2 regions of the Candidatus Contubernalis alkaliaceticus genome follow, and region 2 is predicted to be linked to the other one. Evidence: riboswitches for the same ligand, from Rfam matches in the RefSeq annotation. Region 2 holds a riboswitch; the other holds the start of a gene.

Region 1 (5,485 bases), 690 kb from region 2:
CAACAATCATCCTGACCGCATGGGGAATAATCAGCCCCACGAATCCAATCATTCCGCTGACGGAAACCACCGCACCGGTAATTAAAGAAGCGGCTACCAAAATTATTTTTTTAACTCGGTCCACCTCAATCCCTAAATTTGAGGCTGCCTCTTCCCCCAGCAAAATTACATTCAAGTCCCGGGACCAATAAAATATTACTGAAGATCCAATAATCACGTAGGGTAGTACCATAATCACATGGGACCAGGTCTTCATGCTTAATCCCCCCACCAGCCAAAAGTAAATCCCCCGAATCTGTTCCCCTGAGGAGAGCATCAGCAGTGATATTACCGCCGAAAGAAAGGAACTGACCACTACACCGGCCAGAAGCAGGGTCACCACAGGTATGCTGTTCCCCACCCGGGAAAGGTTGTATACAAAAAATAAAGCCACTAAAGCTCCTAAAAAAGCAAAAAAAGGTATCCCGCCAAAAAAACTCAATCCATAACTGTTTTGTATGAACATGGCCAGAGTAGCCCCCAGGGCTGCACCGCTGGAAACTCCAATGGTGTAAGGGTCAGCCAGGGGGTTGCGAAGCAACCCCTGAAATGCTGCCCCAGCAATAGAAAGAGAGGCTCCAACGATAAATCCCAGTACCACCCGAGGAAGCCTCATATTAAATATAATAGTTTCCCAGGTTGAAGGCCAGTCCTCCTGAATAAATTGACCGAAGTATGTGATTTTATTTATGACCATCCTGACTACATTCATAAAGGATATTTCCGCTACCCCAATAGTAGTAGTCACCACAATTGAAAAGACGGCCAAGATTACCAGAAAGACAATTATTAAGGGACGAAAGTTCAAGGTGTTAGCACCCTTTCTTCTGTTATCTGTTGGGATGTATTATATCTAAAATATGCTTAAGTCCTAAAGCAACCCTTGGGCCAGGCCTGGAGACCAGGTCACCATCTGCGTCATAAACTTGTTCATTTTGCACGGCTTTTAAATCCTGCCAATTATCCCGAGCCATAACTATTTCCTTCATGGGATGAGTGCAAATGATCACATCTGGATCATCCTCAAATATTTTTTCTTCACTCAAGACCGGCCAGCCTGCACCTACATCTGCAGCTATGTTGATGCCCCCAGCTGTTTCAATTAAATTATTTAGATATGTATCACTGCCTACAGAGTAGAGGGATTCCGTATCCAACATAACAAATACTTTAGGCTTAGCATCATTTTCCAGATTTGAAGTAAATTCTTTTATCTCATCAATGTCGGCAGAAATTTCTGCAATCAAATCTTCTGCCTTATCAGATGTGTTGGTAATTTTGCCCACCAGTTCAAAGGAATGCAGCACCTCATCTAAGGTCTTAGAATCTAAATCTATAACAGCATATCCCTGTTCTCTTAAAGTATCTACGGCTTCATCATAATGTTCAAAGGTAAAAATAATATCAGGGTCTAAGGAGACTACCTTTTCTACATTAACTATGAAATCCCCCACCTTTTCTTTCCCTTTAGCCTCCTCGGGATAATAACAGAATTCTGTTACACCGATGACCTTATCACCTAACCCCAAGGCAAAAAGAGTTTCCGTTGCACTGGGCCGGAGAGAAACAATGGTTTCGGGTTCCTTTTCTATCACAACTTCATTGCCGGCCATATCTATTATAGTTATAGGGAATGTTAGGGCCTCTTGGTTTTCCTTCTCCTCAGTGACAATATCCTTATCATCGGTAACAGGATCTTCACCTTCAGCTGCACAACCAAAACAGCTGCCTAAAACAAAAATCCCCAGAATAACGACAAATGCAGTTTTAAACCATAATTTATTAAACAAAACAGTAAACCCCCTTAAATTTTATATTCAATTAATTATTAAACACCTAAACCCTTCCATAAAACAAAAAAACTCAGCCTTCAGCGCCGAGAAATAAAAGAATCTTATTTACGCACCTCCTTTTCCCTCGAAAGCAAACAGTACGTTCCATAATCAGGCAGGTTTCCTGGCTTCCTTTCACCGCTCCTTACCCCTTCCCCAAACACAAGAGAGTGGTTATGGTAAGTCGCTCCGGGTTACAGTGGCGGGACCGCTCGAGCATTGAACTCGATTCCCTTTTATCCGTTATAGGCACCTGATTATTTTATTATTTAGTTTTAAACAACTGAATTTATTATATCAGTCAGTTTCCAATACAACAACCCCTAAAACAAAAAAATATATCAAACACTTTACTTGCCACTTAGTAGTTTAGTTGTTAATCCCGCCCATTATTCTTTACCCTAAAATCCCCAATTCTCTCTTTAAAAGTCTGATTTCTTCCAAAGTCAAGTGACGATATTGCCCGGTTTTTAAGCCCTCTAAAGTAAGAAAAGAAAGCTGTATCCTTTCTAACCTGGTTACCGGATTGCCCACCAACTCAAACATTCTTCGGACCTGCCTCTTTCTCCCTTCATGTATTATAATCTCTACCCAAGCCCACCTTCTGGAAGATTCCACCTTAATAATTCTAACTCTGGCAGGTGAAGTCTTACCCTCTGTTAATAGAACACCTTTCTCAAGACTTTTTATCTTTTCTGGAGAAGGTATCCCCACAGTTTTTACCAGATATTTCTTATCTATCTTGTATTTGGGATGAGTAATCCGATAAGCTAACTGGCCGTCATTTGTTAACAGAAGCAGTCCTTCAGTATCCAAATCCAACCGGCCTACAGGATAAAGCCTTTCTTTGATTCCTGGAATTAAATCCATGACGGTAGGCCGATTATGAGGGTCATTTACCGAAGTAATATACCCCTTAGGCTTATTCAATAAGAGGTAAACCTTTTTCTCCTTATAAAGAACAGGGGTGTCATCAACCTTAACAACATCCACTTCAGGGTTAATTTTTATCCCTAAAGTTGTGATCACCCTATTATTTACCTTCACCTGCCCTTTCTTTATCAACTCTTCACTGGCTCTTCGGGAAGCGACTCCCGCCAGGGCCAGGTATTTTTGCAGCCTCAATCTTTCTCCCTCCGTTACATCCTCAATTAGTATGTTGAAATTCAATTCCAGCATCATATCTAAACCTATTTATATATTTTACCACGAAATTTAGTATAAATCCTTTAAATCTTTAAGGTAGCGTTAGGTAAGATCACCCCCCAAAAACTTTATTGCATATTAATACAGCCGCTAAAAAGCCGGCCATGTCTGCCAAGAGTCCCACCGTCAATGAATGTCTGATTTTTTTTATGCCTACGCTGCCAAAATAAACTGTTAATACAAAAAAGGTTGTGTCGGTGCTGCCCATCATGGTAGAAGCAATCCTTCCCACTAAAGAATCGGGGCCTTTATTCTGCAAAATTTCTGTAGTAATAGCCAGGGCACTGCTGCCGGAGACAGGCCTCATAATAGCCAGGGGAAGAATATCAGATGGAATACTTAAAAGATTAAAAAGTGGCATTAAAAAATGGGTGATAACATCCATGGCACCGGACTCTCGCAAGAGAGTAATAGCCACCAGCATTGCAATCAAAAAGGGAATCAGTTTTACTGCGGTATCAAACCCCTCCTTAGCTCCCTCTACAAAAACGTCAAAAACTTTAACCCCCTTAATATTGGCATATACCAGGGTTATCAATATAATTGCCGGGATCGTCCATACAGATATGATACTTATCATTTTTCCCAACATCTAAGACATTCCACCTTTCTTTCTTTCAAGAAAGCGATAACCCCGGTCAAATAATATGGCAACGGTAGTGGAGGTAGCTGTGGCAATCAGAGTAGTGCCGATAATTTCCGTAGGATTCATAGAACCTGTGGCAGAACGCAGGGCAATCACTGTAGCCGGAACCAGGGTTAAGCTGGAGGTATTGATGGCCAAAAAAGTGCACATATCTAAGGAAGCCGTATCTTTTTTAGGGTTCAGCTGCTGCATTTTTTCCATCGCTTTCAATCCAAAGGGAGTAGCCGCATTACCCATACCCAAAAGGTTAGCACTCATATTCATTAAAATTGCGCTCATAGCCGGATGGTTTTTGGGAATTCCCGGAAACAAGAAGGCTGCCACAGGCCTCAAGATTTTAATAATCACATTGATTAGACCGGATTCCTCAATAATTCGCATTATCCCCAGCCAAAATGCCATTATACTGATTAACCCAATGCATATGCTTACAGCCTGCTCCGCTGCAGAAAAAATTACTTCAGGTACGATGCTTATTCTTCCAAAAAAACCGGCAGTTACAATACCTATAAGCATTAAATAAAACCACAGGCGGTTGATCAATCAAAACACTCCAATCTAAATAGCATGAACCAGCCATTTTTTAAATGAATTAAAAAGAGTAATGAAGACATTTTTTTTATTAATGGATTCACCCGCTAACAAATTGACACTCTTAAGCTCTTCCCCCTGAAGGATCACTGTTATTTCACCTAAAACCTGCCCTTCTTTGATAGGGGCTTTTAAAGCAGATTTATCTACCAGTACCCTGTATTCAACCAGCTCTTCCTCTTCTTCTTCCAAAGGGAGGGTAAAACTGGCAGCGGTCACCAACCTTACTTTATCCTGATCCCCCCCCTCTACCTCCACGGTTTTAATAAACTGCTGATATTCCATCAGTTCACTGGGAGACCAGTTTTCAAACCCATAGTCCAGCAGATTTTTGGTATCCTCCCAGATATTATTGGAATTGAGAACTACTGCAACCAGCTGCCATTTATCCCGGGTGGCTGAGCCCACAAAACATGGACCGGCAGGAGTGGTCCATCCGGTTTTCACACCGTCTGCCCCGGGATACAATTCCAAAAGCTTATTTTGATTTCTTAAATAACGGTCCCATTCATGACCGGGCCAGGTTATCTTTTTCTCCTTGGTGATAAGAATTTCTTTAAATTTTGGTATTTCTAAAGCTCTGCAAGTAATCAACCCCAAATCGTAAGCTGTAGTAAAATGTTCCTCATCATCAAGACCATGGGGATTTTTAAACTGTGTATTGTAAGCTCCAAGCTCCTGAGCTCTTTCGGTCATCATTACCGAAAAATCTTCCACAGAGCCTGCCAGGTGCTCTGCAATGGCCACAGCAGCATCGTTTCCTGACCTGAGCATCAAGCCATACACCAGTTCCTCCAGGGTTTTTACCTCTTTTTCCTCCAGCCATATGGAGGAACCCTCAGTCTCCGCCGCTCTCTTACTTACCACCACCCGACTGTTTAAATCACCTTTTTCCAGAGCTAAAAGCGCAGTCATGACCTTGGTTGTACTGGCCATGGGAAGCCTTTCCCCCTCATTTTTAGCAAAAAGAACCCTGCCGGAAGATTGATCTAACAAAACAGCAGATTGTGCCGTTACTTGATCATTGGTCAAGGCCTGCGCAGGACAAACCGAAAGGTTTATACAGATAATTAAAAAAAATATTATAATCCCTTTCTTTTTAAACAAACAGCTACCTCCTTATTCTTTTTGGGTAATACTTATTCAAGCAGCCCATATTTTATGAAGAATG
Region 2 (5,485 bases):
AATTGATTGGTATGGCCAGGGCCCCTATTGCTGCGGCTATGGTAGGTAAGACCATTGGTAAAAAGATTAATGAGAATAAGCTTCCCGTTTATGTGGAGCGGTTTGGCGCCGATGTGGAGGAGATCTTTGTAACTGCCGCTGATCTTAAAGAAGAGCTGGGAGCTGAAACCTTTAAGAAGGTGTCTCCGGCAGCTTTGGGAGTATATACGTACTATCATCGATTAGAACAGGGCATGCAGCAGTTAATGTGCGGAAGCCGTAAATTTGCTCTGGAGTATATTACCCGGGATGATATCTGTTCATTGACCCGGGAGTCGGAAAATATTAGCGGTATTACCTATGTGATGGATATGGACAAAGAAGAAATTGCTAAAATAATGAAAGGGTAATATGGAACAGGGAATAAGAAAAAGAGATTCTCTCTCTCTCTCTCTCTCTCGAAAGTAAGGGTTAGAGATGGAAAATAATGATGTTACAGGATTTGAGTTTGGAGACTGCCTAAAAAAGGCGGTCTCTTTTTTGTGTCCAAATGAACATAACTATCATAGAATAAATATTACTAATTAACCATGGAAAGGGTTAAATGATAGTCATTGGAGGGGAATTTATTAGCATAATTTCATATAGCAAAAATTTATTTTAAATGGTGATATAATTATTGACGATTTCTGCGACGCCATGTATTATTATAATATGAAAACATGTTTTACATATTGGAAGGGAGAGGGAATATGACTTATTCAAGACCTAATGCTTCAGCGGCGACGCTGACCAAAAACCGTACTAAAGATTCAGTAAGTCCGTTTAGTGGATTATGTACTACTTGTATTGAGGGCTGCCCGGGATTGTGTGAAGTAGGAATGTCTTCTTTTCGGGGGCATGAGAATTTATACCCCCAACCTTTTGGGACGACGACGTCTGCCTCAGAGAAGGACTATCCTGTTGATTACTCACATTTCAATATCATGGGCACCGCGGTTGGTGCGCTGGGCATCGAAGCTGACAGCGACAAGGCAATTTTTCCAAATGTTAACCTGGAGACGAAAATAGGAACGGGAGATGGAGTAAAGGTAAAACTTCCCATTGTCATTCCGGGAATCGGGTCCACAGATATCGCCCATAATAATTGGGAAGGACTGGCTGTGGGCGCTGCTTTAACCGGAACCATCATTACGGTGGGTGAGAACGTGGCCGGAATGGATCCAGAAGCTGTATTTAAGGACAACAGAGTAGTAAGTACTGTTAATCTTAAATATCGGGTAGAATGTTTTAAAAACTGGCAGCGGGATGGATACGGCGCTGTAGTGGTACAGGAAAATGTGGAAGACAGCCGGTTGGGTATTTTAGAATATGTGATTAATGAACTGGGAGTAGAAACAGTAGAGCTTAAGTGGGGTCAGGGAGCCAAGGATATTGGCGGAGAGGTCAAAATCCGAAGCCTGGAAAAAGCTCAAATGTTAAAGCGGCGGGGTTACATCGTACTGCCGGACCCCGAAAACCCCAGAGTTATAGAAGATTTTAAAACCGGAGGGTTTAATGAGTTTGAAAGACATTCCAGAGTTGGAATGGTTAGCTTTGACGCTTTCATGAAGAGAGTTGAGCAGTTAAGAGCCGCCGGGGCTAAAAATATATTCCTGAAGACCGGGGCTTATCGTCCGGCGGATCTGGCCAGAGCTGTTAAGTATGCTTCCGAGGCTAAATTAGACCTTTTGACTATTGACGGGGCCGGTGGCGGTACTGGTATGAGCCCCTGGAGGATGATGAACGAGTGGGGAGTACCCATGGTTGAGCTTCATTCTCTGGCCTATGATTACTGCAAGAGATTGGAGTCTAAGGGGAAATATGTGCCTGACCTTGCTTTTGCCGGTGGATTTGCACTGGAAGATCAGATGTATAAAGGGTTAGCTTTGGGTGCTCCCTTTACTAAGATGATCGGCATGGCCAGGTCACCTCTGACCGCTGCAATGGTAGGTAAAACATTAGGGCAAAAAATCTCAGAGGGGAGCTTACCCTCTAGTGTAGCAAAATACGGTGATACTTTAGAAAGGGTGTTTGTATGCACCGCAGAACTAAAGGATGAGTTGGGAGCCGATACCTTCAATAAGATTCCTCCTGCAGCTTTGGGAGTATATACTTATTATCATCGCTTGGCTCAGGGGCTGCAGCAGCTTATGTGTGGAAGCCGTAAATTTGCCCTGGAACATTTGGATAGAAACGATATTTGTGCGTTGACCCGGGAATCATCGGAAGTAAGTGGGATCATTTATGTGATGGATCTGGATAAAAAAGAAGTAGACGATATATTGGATGCGTAACTACTTTGTTTAAAGAAATAATTGTTTGTTGTAAGGGGCTATCCCAAGATTTTAATTGGGTTTAGCTCCTTTTTTATATTTTTGGCTGTCCGCTTCCCTGTTGTAATTTGATAAGAAGATAGATGCCTGTTTAACTCATTTCTTTTTTCCTGCGGCTCAGTTGAATTTATTTCTTCAGATATATAACACTTTTAGTATCTGTCACATAAGATATATAAAATATATCAATGTAAAATAAAATTGTAATTCCTTAAGAAAGTATTTTAAGGAAGGAGGTAATTAATTTGGTATCCAAAAAGTATGTGGAGGAAGAAATTGTGGAAGATGTTTTTGAAGAAGATGAGAAATGGCCAAAAAAAGATAAAGTTTTAGATGATATTGAAGGCGAAAAAATGGTCAGAAGATTGTTAAACATTGTAGTCCGTCCTGGTGACTCCCTGTTTTTCTTTGCTCAGACCTTTGGGGTTAGTGTACATGAAATATTAGCTGTTAACCCCGGGATTACCAATCCTGATTTGATATTTCCCGGACAGATTGTTAGAATTCCGGCTCGTCCTTTAGTGGGTCCGGATCCGGGGTTCGCCCGGGCACAGTATCTGGTAAGGCCGGGAGATTCTTTATTTCTAATCGCTCAGATGTTTGGACTTACGGTAAATCTGTTAATACAGGAGAATCCTCAAATCGCCGACCCTAATCTCATTTTCCCCGGACAGGTGATAAATCTGACGGTAACACCGCCGCTGCCTCCCAAACCTCCCAAGGGTACAATACAAATTTATGTTAGTGTTGGAGAAACACTGTCCAGCATTGCCAGACGTACCGGTGTCTCTGTTCAGGCAATTATTGATGCCAACCCACAAATCAAGGATCCTAATTTGATATTCGTAGGACAGATTATTAATGTTCCTTTAAGCTAACCATAAAATAACCTCCCAGGATTTACTTTTAACGATTTCTTTTAAAAAGAAATCGTTTTTTTTATTTCACAACCTTTACATGGGTTGACATAAATAAGCTTGTTTTTTTTGTGCAAATATAATATTATAATGAACATAGCATGTACTTAATAAGTTGATTAAATTTCATATATAAATGTTGAATGAATTTCTCTCCAGAGGGGAGATAAGGGAAGCTGGTGCAATTCCAGCGCGATGCCGTCACTGTAAAGGCGAGGCTTTTTACATTTGCCACTGACAAGGACTTGTTTATTGTTGTCGGGAAGGCGTAAGCAGCTGATGAACCTAAAGCCAGGATACCTGTCAGTCAATTGTTTCCAAATACCCACGGTGCATGGGTTAAAGGAGTTACACTACTAAAAACCTTTATCCTTACGTCGATAAAGGTTATTTTTTTTAAGGAGCTGATTCACTTGGGCCGATATCATTTTAAAGGAAATCATATTGCTGGGGTAAATACTTGGGGGCGGGCCTGGGATACTCGGGCTAAAACTGCTGCTGCGTTACTTTTTGTTTTTGGAGTGGTCAGTTTAAATACTCCAGTACTGGTTTTAGCTGCTCTGTTTTTTGCATTGATTTCTGCACTACTTATGGGATTATCTTTTTCTTTCCTGATGAAAAAACTCTTACTATTGGTGCCTTTTTTAGCACTAATGTCTGTGCCCATTATTTTGGGGGGAGGGCTTCCCCCTGCAATGGACCGTTACTATTTTGCGGCGTTACTATCTCTGAAAGCCTTAGCCTCCATGACTGCTATGATTGTTATGCTGGTGACCCAGCCCATAGAAGAGTTTTTGGAAGGCTTATATCATTTAAAAGTGCCTTATATAATCATCACTGTTTTGTTTTTGGCTTATCGTTACACATTTTTATTTATGCAGGAGATTAAGAGTATTCAAAGGGCACTGGCCTCCCGGCTTTTTTCTGGTGGTATTCATATCAATGCTTTAAAAGTTTATGGAGAACTTTCGGGGGGGCTTTTTATAAAATCTGTGGACCGCTCTGAACATGTTTATAGAGCCATGTCCTCCCGTTGTTTTCAGGGGAAAATGCCCGTAAGCAGTCCTTCCCCTATTACCTCCATGGATATGATAAAAACTATAGTTACAGTGTTTGTAGTTGTATTTTTAATCGTTATAGAACAGGTGGTGTAATTAAATGAATGCTGTGGATATAACAGGCCTTACCTATAATTATGACGATGGTACTGAAGCCTTGAAAGAGATCCATTTGAAAATAGAAAAAAACAAAAAAACAGCGATACTGGGTTCTAATGGAAGCGGGAAGACCACTTTAATTTACCACTTAAACGGGATATTTTTGCCCCAACAGGGACAGATTACAGTAATGGGTTATCCCCTAAAAAAGGAGAATATATCTAAGATTAGACAAATGGTGGGACTTCTTTTTGATAATCCCGATAATCAGCTTTTTTCCACCACCGTATTTAATGATATTGCTTTCGGGCCAAGGAATTTAAAGCTTTCAGAAGAAGAGGTTTTATCTAGAACCTTAAGTGCCATGAAGAGAGTAAACATTGAAGTTTTAAAGGACAAACCCCCTTATAATTTAAGCCTGGGTCAAAAAAAGAAAGTGGCCATAGCGGGACTGTTGGCCATGGAACCGGAAATGATGGTTTGTGATGAGCCTTTTTCCGGCCTGGATCCTTATTCTACCGGTCAAATGGTGGAAATCTTAAACGATTTAAATTCAAAAGGAGCCACCTTGATTCTCAGCACCCATGATGTTAACCTGGCTTTTACCTGGGCTGATCAGGTGATTATTATGAAAGAGGGCAAAGTGTTGGCTGCGGGAGAAGTGGAATTGTTAACAGATCGGGAATTGATGCTTCAGGCATTTTTGGAAGTTCCCATGCTGGCGGAGATTTTTAAAGGCACTGGATTCAAACCCCGGAATGCAGAAGAAGCGGTAGATGTAATTAAGTTTTATATCCAAAAGGTTTAAAATTTTTAGTCCAACTTTAAAATCTTAAAAGGGAAATCTAAAGCTCAATTGATACTGATGTAAAACATGAAAAAGGTAATATAAAAAAGATTATTTTATATTATAATCTCAGGGGACATTTGAAAATGTATACTAAAATGTTTAAAATTTTTGAGTAGATAGAAAATTTAAATAATGCAATTCACTTGCAATTACACATAATTTATTGTATTATAGAAGTAAGATTTTTTAGCAGTGTTATGAAGGAAG

The links. A riboswitch is a leader RNA that binds a small molecule or an ion and turns the genes downstream of it on or off. The one in region 2 is predicted to bind cobalamin.
Region 1: it holds a riboswitch for cobalamin, as region 2 does, so the genes downstream of both, HUE98_RS10575 (ABC transporter substrate-binding protein) here and HUE98_RS14035 (energy-coupling factor transporter transmembrane component T family protein) in region 2, are expected to answer to the same signal.

What each region holds. Positions count from the first base shown of each region.
Region 1 covers NZ_CP054699.1:2,118,776-2,124,260, forward strand. The annotation lists gene HUE98_RS10570 (FecCD family ABC transporter permease) at 1-847, opposite strand, end outside; gene HUE98_RS10575 (ABC transporter substrate-binding protein) at 870-1,829, opposite strand; cobalamin riboswitch at 1,969-2,143, opposite strand; gene HUE98_RS10580 (pseudouridine synthase) at 2,268-2,996, opposite strand; gene HUE98_RS10585 (spore maturation protein) at 3,130-3,669, opposite strand; gene HUE98_RS10590 (nucleoside recognition domain-containing protein) at 3,670-4,266, opposite strand; gene HUE98_RS10595 (D-alanyl-D-alanine carboxypeptidase family protein) at 4,282-5,421, opposite strand.
Region 2 covers NZ_CP054699.1:2,806,159-2,811,643, reverse strand. The annotation lists gene HUE98_RS14050 (FMN-binding glutamate synthase family protein) at 1-389, shown strand, start outside; gene HUE98_RS14045 (FMN-binding glutamate synthase family protein) at 732-2,315, shown strand; gene HUE98_RS14040 (LysM peptidoglycan-binding domain-containing protein) at 2,600-3,232, shown strand; cobalamin riboswitch at 3,399-3,593, shown strand; gene HUE98_RS14035 (energy-coupling factor transporter transmembrane component T family protein) at 3,685-4,425, shown strand; gene HUE98_RS14030 (ATP-binding cassette domain-containing protein) at 4,430-5,236, shown strand.